4 regions of the Psychrobacter sp. NPDC078929 genome follow, and region 1 is predicted to be linked to each of the others. Evidence: predicted binding sites of a transcription regulator. Region 1 holds the regulator's gene; each other region holds the start of a gene.
What was found. The regulator PhoB, encoded in region 1, activates phosphate uptake and scavenging genes when phosphate is short. The targets are predictions, from matches to a motif close to TGTCATNAANCTGTCATAA.
Positions count from the first base shown of each region.

Region 2: the regulator PhoB is predicted to act here: its motif matches at 1,512-1,530, upstream of pstS (phosphate ABC transporter substrate-binding protein PstS).
Region 3: the regulator PhoB is predicted to act here: its motif matches at 1,061-1,079, upstream of ACQKCG_RS01245 (porin).
Region 4: the regulator PhoB is predicted to act here: its motif matches at 1,837-1,855, upstream of ACQKCG_RS10670 (DNA translocase FtsK).

Region 1 is NZ_JBNNFX010000015.1:48,955-52,174, reverse strand. It holds gene ACQKCG_RS09465 (M23 family metallopeptidase) at 1-516, shown strand, start outside; gene phoR (phosphate regulon sensor histidine kinase PhoR) at 624-1,715, opposite strand; gene phoB (phosphate regulon transcriptional regulator PhoB) at 1,774-2,478, opposite strand; gene dtd (D-aminoacyl-tRNA deacylase) at 2,591-3,043, opposite strand.
Region 2 is NZ_JBNNFX010000007.1:69,354-72,573, forward strand. It holds gene pstC (phosphate ABC transporter permease subunit PstC) at 1-63, opposite strand, end outside; gene pstS (phosphate ABC transporter substrate-binding protein PstS) at 273-1,439, opposite strand; TPP riboswitch at 1,733-1,877, shown strand; gene thiC (phosphomethylpyrimidine synthase ThiC) at 2,127-3,220, shown strand, end outside.
Region 3 is NZ_JBNNFX010000001.1:283,420-286,639, reverse strand. It holds gene ACQKCG_RS01250 (porin) at 1-914, shown strand, start outside; gene ACQKCG_RS01245 (porin) at 1,214-2,299, shown strand; gene ACQKCG_RS01240 (CTP synthase) at 2,530-3,220, shown strand, end outside.
Region 4 is NZ_JBNNFX010000019.1:1,809-5,028, forward strand. It holds gene aat (leucyl/phenylalanyl-tRNA--protein transferase) at 1-337, opposite strand, end outside; gene trxB (thioredoxin-disulfide reductase) at 338-1,360, opposite strand; gene ACQKCG_RS10670 (DNA translocase FtsK) at 1,907-3,220, shown strand, end outside.

The DNA of each region.
Region 1 (3,220 bases):
ATCGTATTGCTAGCACTGTTATTTGTCTTCGATAAGCTACTACCTAGTATTAGCCAACAGACGCAGTCATTTGTGGTTGCCAAATGGCAGCAATTGAGTCTATTGCAACAAGAACTGCCGACCGAAAACAGCTTGCCCAGTCCACTACCAGAACGAAACCTGACAGACACTTGGGGCGCGGCACGTAGCCAAGGCCGCTCCCACGAAGGCATCGATATCTTTGCGCCGCGCAACACTCCTGTGCAGTCGACCACACAAGGCGTAGTAAGCAAAGTTGGTGAGAACACATTAGGTGGGCGCGTAGTCGTGGTGGTAGGGCCTGGTGGCGCAGGACATTACTACGCTCATCTAGAGGACTATGCTGACATCTCCCCCAATGACTGGGTCAATCAGGGCGACGTGATAGGTTATGTGGGTGATAGCGGTAATGCAAAAGGAACACCGACACATGTACACTATGGTATCTATATTAATGGCAGTGCGGTCAACCCTTATCCACTTTTGCAAAAGGATTAGCGAATACAGAAAGGTATGTCGTTAACCTAATTTGAAGTAGTGCTAAGTTTGTATTAACCAAAAGATCGAAGCCGAAAAACCAACGCTAATATAAGCCAGAAATTATATTAATTGGCTGTGACGGATCTGACGTAGTTTGAAGGAAATACCACACTAAATGTCGACCCTTCCCCTTCTACTGAATCGATTTGCAATTGCGCTTCGTGCTGGTGCAGTACGTGTTTTACAATCGCTAATCCCAACCCCGTACCACCTGTTGCACGGCTACGACCTTTGTCGATACGATAGAAACGCTCTGTCAAACGGGCGATATGCTCTGACGCAATACCGATCCCATCATCTTCGACCGCGAAACGGCAGCCATCAGACGTCCTTGTCCAGCTGATAGTGATATTGCCACCCTTTGGCGTATATTTGATCGCATTGATTACTAGATTGGATAGCGCACTATTCAAGTACATCTCTGACCCGTACAGCCCATCATACGTATCTATATGCAAATGAATGATGTGTTTGTACGCTTGGTTGTAGGCCTGTGCATCGTCATAGATATTGGTCAGTAGCTTAGTCATATCTATGTAATGCAGCTCGTGTGACTCTTCGATTTCAATCTTAGACAATAGCAGTAAGTCGTTCACAATTCTGTTCATACGGGCTGTTTGCTGGGTCATCAGCTCAAAACCACGACGCCATTGCGGCGGCATATCTGGCTGATCGGAGAAATTTTCTAGGTAGCCCATCATTACCGTCAATGGTGTTCTAAGCTCATGCGAGACATTTGCGACAAAATCCTGACGCATTTGCTCTAAGTGCCGCAAGCGGGTCACATCATATACAAACAGCAGTTTTTCATCACCGAAAGGGGTCAGTTCACACTTTAAGTAGCGACTAGGATCTCGCCATGATTCTATATGGACGCCATCGTTAGGTATCGTTGTACCTTCATAATACTGGCGGAACTCAGGTACAGTGATAAAGTCAAAAATATTTTGACCTTTATCTTCTGGCTGTAGCAGCAATAAGTCTTGTGCTGCCTGATTCCACCATTCCAGACCATCATTGTTGTTGAGCAAAATCACTGCATCGCGCAAGGCTCGTAGTGCACTGCCGATTTTTTTGAGTTGCTCCGCTGTACTTTGAGTAGATATTTGCTCTAATAGAGCTGATTGCTCACGTTGTGCTGGCGCTATCTTGTCCATTTTTTATCCTTACCACTATCCGCTGCCTTTATATTGCTGCGGCATTATTTGTACAAGATTAACTTGGCTCAATCAGGCTAGAAAATCGGTAGCCTGTTCCACGTACCGTCTGTATCAATGTATCACAGTCATAAGGTCGCAGTAATTTACGTAGACGTTTGATATGCACATCGATGGTTCGGTCTTCGATATATACATTGCCGCCCCATACCTGATCGAGTAGCTGCGTTCGTGTATAGGCGCGCTCAGGGTGACTCATAAAAAATGCCAATAGGCGATACTCTGTGGGCCCAACATCAACGATTTTACCTGCAGCTGTCACACGCTGACTCTTGGTATCTAGACTTAACTGTCCAATTTCGATAGGTTTATCGCTACTCATAGCACTACTGCGGCGTAGTACGGCTTTGATTCTAGAAATCAGCTCACGAGTCGAAAAAGGCTTGGTCATATAATCATCTGCGCCTGCATCAAGACCATGCACCTTACTGTCTTCTTCACTTTTTGCCGTTAGCATAATGACTGGTATTTCAGAGAGTAGTTCATCATTTTTGAGCATACGACAAAAATCCACACCGCTCTTGTCACCCGGCAACATCCAATCTAACAGTATCAGTGATGGTCTATGATCTACCACTTGCTGATGCGCCTCTGACACATCTGCCGCTTGCAAGCTATCAAACCCAGCCATCTCTAGCGTCATGACAACCATTTCACGAATCGCAGGCTCATCTTCAACAATCAAAATTTGCTCATTATACATAGGACATTCTCGGTGTTAGCGGACAAAATCTAGCATTTAAAAAGGCGATATATACTCACCAGTCTCTACCTATTAAACGGATTAATTATGACAGCTTGATGACACTCTAAAATCAGATTTCTAGTAAAAAATTAAGCGGCCCATCATTGACACTCGACACTTGCATATCCGCACCAAACTGACCAGTTGCCACGTTCGGGTGCTTAGTTTTGGCATAATCGACCAGTTGTTCAAATAATGCTTGCGCCGCAGCAGGTGCCATCGCACCACCAAAGTCTGGACGGCGACCTTTGTCTGTTTTTGCCATCAAGGTAAATTGCGAGACCAATAATAGCCCACCACCAATCTGCTGAACGTTTTTATCCAGTTTACCAAATTTGGCCGGATCTTCGTCATTTTCAAAAATGCGATAAGTCAGTATTTTGTCAATCATACGCTGTGCAGCGGCGAAATCGTCTTCATGCCCTAAGCCAATATATGCCAATACTCCATGCTCAATCTCACCAATACACTGTTGATCGACGACCACACTAGCGTGCTTCACCCGCTGTATGAGTGCTTTCATTTACTAATTCCTTAACAGATTATGGCCATACAATAATATGCTGTCCATGATAAAATACCGTCATTAACTTAACTATTATTAGGGCGTGTTTGATATTCACAAATAGGTACTGCGGATCGCTAAAACTGTTCCAGACAAGGCGTCAAACGACGATAATGCTCATGCCTTATCTAGATT
Region 2 (3,220 bases), on a different contig from region 1:
AGAGTTAACAAATAAAGCGTCGTAACGTTTTTGTTTAGCCAGTTGGGACCTTAAGTCTGTCATAAGTGTCTCAGCATTGAATGGGATGAATCGAAATATTAAAAAGATGTATATCAGGTTTTAACACAACAAACTTAAACGGTATGAGTAAGCATATCTATCGAGATGTATCCATCAAATTTGCTGTGTTAAAACCTCTCAAACAACTACCGGAGAATAGTTATTCGAGAGGATAACTTGTCAGTTGCTAAATAGTATTTAGCAAAAACAAATTACTGAGCTGGTTTGTAGACAGGCTGTCCATCGCTACCTTTTACTTCGTTCCACTTCTCTTTGAACAAGGCTACTGCCGTGTCAGAGAATGGTACGTAGTCTAGTTCCATGGCGCTGTCATCACCTTGGGTATAAGCCCAGTCAAAGAAGTTCAACACGCCAGCGACTTGCTGAGGATTTTCTGGTTGCTTATGTACCAAGATAAAGGTCGCAGCAGCGATAGGCCATGCTTGGTCAGTTTCAGAGTTGGTGATGACTTTATAAAAGCCTTCTTGTTGTGACCAGTCGATATCACCTGCCGCAGCAAACGTCTCAGCAGATGGCTGTACGATGTTACCAGCTGCGTTTTTCAGCGCAGTATGTGACATTTTATTTTGCTTAGCGTAAGCATACTCAACATAACCGATAGAGTTTTTCATGCGGTTTACGTAGCTTGAGACGCCTTCGTTACCTTTACCGCCTGCACCAGTAGCAGAAGTCGGCCATTTGACGGTTTTATCAACACCAACGGTGTCTTTCCAGTCTGGTGAAACCTTGGCAAGATAGTCAGTAAAGTTAAACGTCGTACCTGAACCATCTGAGCGGAATACTGTTGTGATTGGGGCATCTGGCAAGGTCAAATCTGGGTTCATCGCCTTAATCGCAGGGTCATTCCAGTTACTGATTTTACCCAAATAGATATCAGCCAGCGTTGTGCCGTCTAGCTTCAGTGCACCAGGCTCAACACCGTCGATGTTGACAATTGGTACAACACCACCGATGACTGTTGGGAACTGAATCAAACCTGCTTCGTCTAACTCTTCAGGCGTCATTGGTGCATCAGAAGCACCAAAGTCTACTGTTTTTGACTGAATTTGTTTGATACCACCAGATGAGCCAATCGACTGATAGTTGACTTGGCCACCGGTCGCAGCATTGTAGTCATATGACCATTTCGCATAGATAGGCTGCGGGAATGACGCACCTGCACCTGTAATATTCATAGCGATATTTTCAGCTGATTTAAAATCTGACGTAGCAGAAGATGCTGTCTGAGAGGTTGTTTCAGCTGTTGTCACAGCGCTACTGCTAGTATCAGCAGTTGGCTCCGCCGTATCTGTTGACTTATTACACGCCGTAAGCATTAATGTACAACTGACGGCCACTGCTAATAACGAATAACGCATGTAGGACTCCTGAAGTTTAACAACGGTATAAAAAAGCATTGCTTGTGATATGCGTGTTATCTTGCCAAATCTTTATGACAGTTTAATGACAACTTCTAGAATCCTTCATTCGCTTTACATAATATTTGAATAATTCGTCTACAACCTAGCAGTATTAAGCACTCTCATCTATCAACACTCAGAAAAATTATTCACAAAAATATTGAATAGTATGTGTGACACAGAATATTTGTATCCAAATACTATTAGCCGTTGGTAGAGAATTTTGTTAGTATGAAGGCTGATTTACAACACTGACAGACTCGGGGTGCGGTGTATTTTTGGCTCACTTTATTAAACTTGCTTTATCAAAGTAGTCGCCTTGATACATTCGCTGAGAGATCACCCGCCGAACCTGATGCGGTTAGTACCGACGCAGGGAAGTCTTAAGCACTTTGTTATTTATGACAAAGGGCGCGTAGAAATACATTTTTATCGTCACTATTGTCTTAATATGCGTAATGCATAAACAGATAAGAAGAGATGATATAAAGCTGCGTCCAATATTTGATGATCACCATGCGCGACGATACTTTTTGGTCGAAGTTGTGGGTTCATGATATAAACTTGTCTAGATGATGGATGCCTACCCCCGCAGATACTGGCGGTGTTGATTTTATTCAAAAAACCAACACGCTAGGACAGCATATGACTACTGCAGACACTACCTCAATTGCACCGAAAGCCCAAACGCATAACCCAGCCGACAACACAACGCTTGCTTCAAATGCTGCTGACACGACCAACGTCAAAGCAGATAAAAAAGCAGATGCGCTAAAAACCCCTGCTCACCGTGCCGCAAGTGATGCCCGTTTCGAAGAGGATGCGCGCGACCTACACCGTATTTTACCTGCCTCAAGAAAAGTCTATATCGAAGGCTCAAGACCTGATATCCAAGTACCGATGCGTGAAATCAGCTTGGCTGATACGCCTGTTGGCGGTACTGGAGATAAAGACGGTGAGCATAATCCGCCGTTTTATGTGTATGACACCTCAGGTGTATATACCGACCCTAATGTCGATATCGACCTTACACGTGGATTGCCAAAATTGCGTGAGAACTGGATCGCAGAACGCAATGATACCGAGCAATTAAGCGGCCTATCTAGCTCATACGGACAAGCACGTGCTCGCGACATCAGTACTGCCAATCTTAGATTTGCTCATATTGATAAACCGCGTCGCGCCAAAGCAGGACAGAACGTCACGCAAATGTACTATGCACGCCGTGGCATCATCACCCCTGAGATGGAATATATCGCTATTCGTGAGACGCAAAAGCAGCATGAACTGACTGATATGCGTCAACACGATGGCGAGAGCTTCGGTGCCAATACTCCTCAAATCATCACTCCTGAGTTTGTTCGTGATGAAGTGGCAGCTGGACGTGCAATTATTCCAAACAACATCAATCACCCTGAGTCTGAGCCGATGATCATCGGGCGCAATTTCTTGGTGAAAATCAATGCCAATATCGGTAACTCAGCGCTGGGCTCGTCTATCGATGAAGAAGTATCTAAAATGACGTGGGCAACACGTTGGGGTGCGGATACCATCATGGATTTATCAACGGGCAATCACATTCATGAAACCCGTGAATGGCTAATCCGTAACTCTCCTGTGCCGATTGGTACGGTACCGATTTATCAAGCATTAGAAAAAGTCGATGGCGTCGCTGAAGATCTTACATGGGAGATATTCCGTGATACGTTGATCGAGCAAGCAGAGCAAGGCGTAGATTA
Region 3 (3,220 bases), on a different contig from region 1:
TAGGCTTCAGAGGCTCTGAAGCGATAACGGCCAACACTGACGTAATTTACCAATTAGAGTACGGCGTTAAAGTTGATGATAGTGGTAGCGATAACATTGGCTTCAAAAGTCGTGATACTTATTTAGGTTTAAAAAATAAAGACTTCGGTGAATTCCGCTTTGGTCGTAACTACACAGTCATTGACTATATCAATAACGTATCAGTTAATGAAGGTTATTGGGATAATCTTGGCTCTAGTACTCTGAACAACAACGACAGCTTTGCTAATATTTTGACCCCGACCGTTGGTAACCGTATCAATAATTCAATCGTTTGGAAAGCGCCTAAATACAATGACCTACCATTAGCGCTTGCGCTGATGTATGGTGCTGATGAAGACTTTATATCTGAGAGTGATCGTGACGCAGGCTATGGTGCCTCATTGATGTTTGATCCAGGTACAGGCATTACCGCTGGTATTGCTTATGAGCAAGACATGAGTGTTAGTGGTGATATTATCCGTGGCAGTGCTAGCGTCGATTTAGGTAAATATATCGCAGCTCCTGTAAAGTTAGGCGTTCTATATCAAGAAGCTGACTATGCCGGTACTACTACTGCAACAGAGGACGGTTTAGTGGTGAGTGCTGAAATGGGTCTTTCGAATTTTGCCCGTCCAGCCTCTGTTTATATTCAGTATGACAAAACCGACAATATCAGTGGTCTTGAGAATAATGACTCAAATCAAGTCGTTGTAGGTGGCAAATATGCGTTTAAAAATAATATGATCGCTCATGCCTATGCTGGTCTAAATTCAGCGGAATTAAACAATGGTCGTTTTGGTTCGAGAGACGAAGACGGCAATGTTAATGAAATCGACTTACGTGGTGATATTGATGTACTCGCTATCGGTGGCGGTCTAGAATACTTATTCTAATCTAAACATTAGAAACGTATTATAAAAAACTCATCCTTCGGGGTGGGTTTTTTTGTTTTGTAATCAATACTGTGTCTTGAACAACAGCGTGTCTTAAATAACAGAATCCGTAAAATTAATAATAACATTTGTGTAAACTTTGGTTTTTTCATCTTACTGTAATATTTGCTTGGTAAAGTTATGTCTAAGCAGTTCTTATGGCTCGCTATATATATGGTTTCGAAGGTATAGGACCTTGCCATTATATATCTAATGATCTTAGACCATTTATCACTCAAATCGTAAAGTGGAGATATCCTTTGAAAAAATTACTTTTAGCCACAGCCGTCGCTGCACTTTCAGTTTCTGCTGCCCATGCTGCTCCAACTGTATATGGTAAAGCATTTTTAACCTTAGATTATGTTAGTACAGACTACGATGCAGCTAACAAGACAGATGAAGATACATTTAAACTTAACTCTAATCAATCACGTATCGGTTTTAAAGGTGACGACGATTTAACTGATACCACTAAACTTATTTATCAATTAGAATATCAAATCTACCATGATGACGATAGCCAACAGTTTAGATCACGTAATACTTATGTAGGCTTAGCCCACAACACTTTAGGTACTGTACTAGCGGGACGCCATGATACCCCATTGAAACTTGCACAAAACAAAGTTGACGTGTTTAATGATAGCTTATTTGATATTAAAAATGCGGGTGTTTCAGGTGAATACCGTGCTAACAATATGGTGGCCTATCAATCACCTGTTATTGTCGGTATGCCAGTGAGTTTTATGGCAGCTACCGCATTATCAGAAACTGATGCCGACGGTGATATTCTCGTTTCCGCAGCATCTGGTACGAAGCCTGCAGTCTATCGTGATAGAAAAGTAAAAGATAACGGTTATTCTGCTTTATTAGCCTATGACAAAAATGGTGTTTATCTAGCCGGTGCTTATGACAAAGACATGGGTGCTAACAATGTAAATACTGGCGTGATTGATAATACGTGGCGTTTGGTTGCTGGTTTAGATATGGGCAAAATGAATATGGTTTCGGGCTTAACTTTAGGTGCTCTATACCAACAAAGCCAATACTACGATAATTATAGCATCGTTAACAACAACCGCGTTAACAAAGCCAGTGAAGATGAAAAATCTTGGCTAATTAGTGGTAAATATAAAGTTGGTGCAACACCTTGGGCAGTTAAAGCACAGTATGTTAATACCACTGACGAAAAAGGCGTAAAAGATGCTGATGTAAATGAAATCGCAGTTGGTGGAGAATATGCATTCAATAAAGCGACCACGGGTCATATTTATGCAGGGCAAATCAGCCGTGACAATAACAAAGATGACTTGATTGTAGGTACGGGTATTGAATACAAATTCTAATCTAAACATTAGAAAACGTATTATAAAAAACTCATCCTTCGGGGTGAGTTTTTTTGTTGTGACCTTTTTAAAGCCGCAGTGGGTTATAATAGCTACGTATTTACGATGATTACGCACTTATGACAATTAAGCGTTAAAAACTGAGTGTTTTAAAGAGTTTGCGCTTTTGCCCTATATTTTGTGGCGTATTTTTAGTAAAATCCTTCTTTACCAATTACCGACAGAGTACTATGACCAAGTTTATATTTGTGACCGGTGGGGTAGTGTCCTCACTAGGAAAAGGTATTACCGCAGCCTCTCTTGCCGCAGTCCTTGAAGCACGTGGCGTGAGCGTGACGATGACCAAAATGGATCCGTATATCAACGTCGATCCAGGTACGATGAGTCCGTTTCAGCATGGTGAGGTGTTCGTCACCGAAGATGGCGCAGAGACAGATTTGGATTTGGGCTATTATGAGCGCTTCTTGCGTCACTCAAAGATGAGTAAAAGTAATAACTTCACCAGTGGCCGTATTTATCAAAATGTTTTAAATAAAGAACGTCGCGGTGAATACCTTGGCGGTACGGTACAGGTGATTCCGCATATCACTGATGAAATCAAAAGTAAAATTCTTGCCAGTGGCGAAGGCTATGATATCGCCATTATCGAGATTGGCGGTACGGTCGGTGATATCGAGTCACTTCCTTTTATGGAAGCGGTACGCCAAATGCAAGTAGAGCTTGGACGCAATCGCGCTATGCTCATGCATCTAACGCTGGTGCCTTATATCGCTAGTGCAGGTGAAACCAAAACCAAACCTACCCAGCATTCGGTAAAAGAGTTACGTTCTATCGGTCTGCAGCCAGATATCTTGATCTGCCGCTCTGACCACCATATCTCGCAAGACAACCGCCGCAAGATTGCGCTGTTTACCAATGTCG
Region 4 (3,220 bases), on a different contig from region 1:
CATGTATGACATCGTCAAAAGCTTTATTAAGCGTCAATTGCCAACGTTCGCGATTTGCTTGCTTACGTAGAGACTTACTCGGTTGATAAGCCGAGGGGGCGATCACACAACGCGGCTCAGGACACCACCAAGCAATAGGCTCATCTTCGTTAAACCAAGGAAATAGTCCTTGAGCATAGGCTGATATCAGTGTTTCAGGTGCTAAATCACCCCCCATAGCGACGATGCCAATACCATCAGGATCGATAGAAATGGGATCAGGAAAGTCATAACGCCCAAGACTTTTTAAAGTCTCAGGCGTAATGTGTTTATCGTGCTGTTGAGTAAAGTTGCCCATTTAGGCTTCTTTATCTGCAGTTAGTGTTGAATCATAAGTGTGGTCACGAGCGACGGTTTCGCCCAGTGCATCCAAGTACTTTTCAGCATCTAGCGCAGCCATACAACCCGTACCAGCAGAAGTGATGGCTTGACGGTAAACGTGATCGGCTACATCACCTGCGGCAAACACACCTTCAATACTGGTCTGGGTAGCATTACCAGTCAAGCCACTATTAACGATCAGATAGCCATCTTTCATATCCAACTGACCTTTGAACAAGTCAGTATTTGGCTTATGACCAATAGCGACAAACATACCCATTGTGTCTAGTTGTTTGGTGCTGCCATCAATCATTGATTCGATAACGACGCCATTGACGCCCATGTCATCACCGACCACTTCTTTTACTTGATGGTTCCATTCGATTTTGACATTGCCGCTTTTGGCTTTTTCAAATAGCTTGTCCTGCAGAATTTTTTCAGAGCGTAGGCTGTCACGGCGATGTACTAAGGTCACTTCAGACGCAATATTAGATAAGTACAAAGCTTCCTCAACCGCTGTATTACCACCACCAATCACCGCAACTTTTTGGTTTTTATAAAAGAAACCATCACAAGTGGCACAGGCTGATACGCCAAGCCCTCTGAATTTGGTTTCCGATTCTAGCCCCAAGTACTGTGCAGAGGCACCAGTTGAGATAATGAGCGCGTCACAAGTATAGCTACCGTTGTTACCTGTCAATTGAAAAGGACGCTCGTTTAGGTTTACTTCATTGATATGATCGTAGACCAGTTCAGTACCGAAACGCTCTGCATGCGCTTTCATACGTTCCATCAATGCAGGACCTGTCAAATCATGCGCATCGCCTGGCCAGTTGTCGACTTCGGTAGTGGTGGTTAATTGTCCACCGACTTCCATGCCAGTAACCATAACCGGCTTAAGGTTAGCGCGCGCTGCATAAACGGCTGCAGAGTAGCCAGCAGGGCCTGAGCCTAAAATAATGAGCTTTTCGTGACGTGGAGCAGTAGTGTCAGTTGCCATGAGTTGTTCCTTGCTAAATATACGAATTAAAAATGTAAGTTATAAATATAATAAAAGAGGAATATCAAAAATGACTACGAATATGCTTCTTCTAATTGCTGTGTGATAATAACATAAGGGCACAGCGCACAAAGTGCAAGTTTGCTAAAACAAACACAGGTATCATTAGAATCAAAGAATAAATAACTTTGGAACATAAGTGCAAAACAGAGACTATTTTATAGAATTTAGGCAATACAGTTAGCCATATTTTGCCACTCGTGTTTCGCTAACCAGCTGTTTTCTTACGCAAAGTGTCTACTGATTTACTTTCTTACACGCTTTCTTGATAAGACTGTCGCCACTGTACCTATGTATTTGTTATTATAAGAAGTTATGCCAAGTGTAGTAGGAGCCAAGCGATAACGGTTGTTTAAAGGCTCTACAATCGGCACATGCCAAACAAACACTTCGCTCGGTACATTTATGTCAACACTTTATGTCAGCATGATTAGGCTTAGTCATGCATTGGCGACCATTTAGTATTAATAACAAGGCAGATCTTACGTGATATCAGCACCGCTTATTGAGTATTTAAAAAAGGGAATGTTTACCCTCCTTGGGTTAATACTGGCCGTTTATTTGTTTGTCATTTTGATGACTTATACAGGCAACGATCCTAGCTGGTCGCACATCAGTAGTGATATGACCACGATTAATAATATGGGCGGCGAGGCAGGCGCATGGTTATCCGATTTGCTTTACAGCTTTTTTGGGTTTGGTGCTTGGTGGTTTTTGGCATTCGTGGTTTATGAATCTATTTTGATTTGGTGGGAAAACAAGCCAACGTTTTGGCTCATGCGATTGGTCGCTTATGTGTTTTTGCTATTAAGTGCTAGCGCATTATTTGCACAATTGGTTTCTCTAGTTCAGCAAGTCACAAACCCTGACGCAATCGGTCTTGAAGGCGTCGCTGGTGGTATCATCGGGCTAGAACTACAAGCGCGTTTGGCACAGCTACTATCGCAGTGGGGGAGTGTGATTTTCTTAGCAGTATTCGTTGTGATTACCGCTACGTTTGCCTTTAATATCCATTGGATGACGATATATCAAAAGGTTCGTGCGCTGTCATGGCTTGGTTCAGGTGTAAAAAGTCAGGATGCTATCAACGCTACTGAACCGAGCAGTACATCACAAGATGATAGCCAAAACTTAGATGAGTCGGTAGATAAAAAAGTAGAGCATGAGCAACTGCCACTTGAGTTACAGTCTGCGGAAAATACTAGCGGTACTCAAGACGTCAACAGCAGTGGACGTTTCGGTAGTGTATTATCAGAATTTTTGGCAACCTCAGGATTGGCAGATAGTGTCAAAGCCTCCGTCATCGCAGCAAAAGCAGCGGCGACACCCAATAGCTCAAAAAGTGATCAGGCAAATACCGATACAGAAACGCTTAAAGATGCTACTGATAGTACGGTCAACAGTACAGTCCAGCCATTAGTTTCAAACTTGACTGCACCTATTGCTCGCAAAGTTGAGCCAAGCTTTGCGTGGAATGATGCCAATACTGTCGATGATTTACTCGCAAGTGAGCAAATGGTTTATAATGCCAATAGCATGGACAGCTCGGCTATGCCTGTACCTAACTATTCCCAAGCGGGTACTAGTAGTACAGCATCGTTAGAGAAATCAGTACCTGCTACTGTTGTGACCACTACAACGATGGAAGCGGTTGATCAACCAGATATACATGATAAAGAATCACTAGCTCAGCCATCAGTTGATGAGTCAGTGAGCAGTAATTTAGCCAGTCAGCCAGTCATTGAACCTGCTGATCCTAAAATCTCTACGACACATGAGACTGAGGAAGTAGATAAGTTG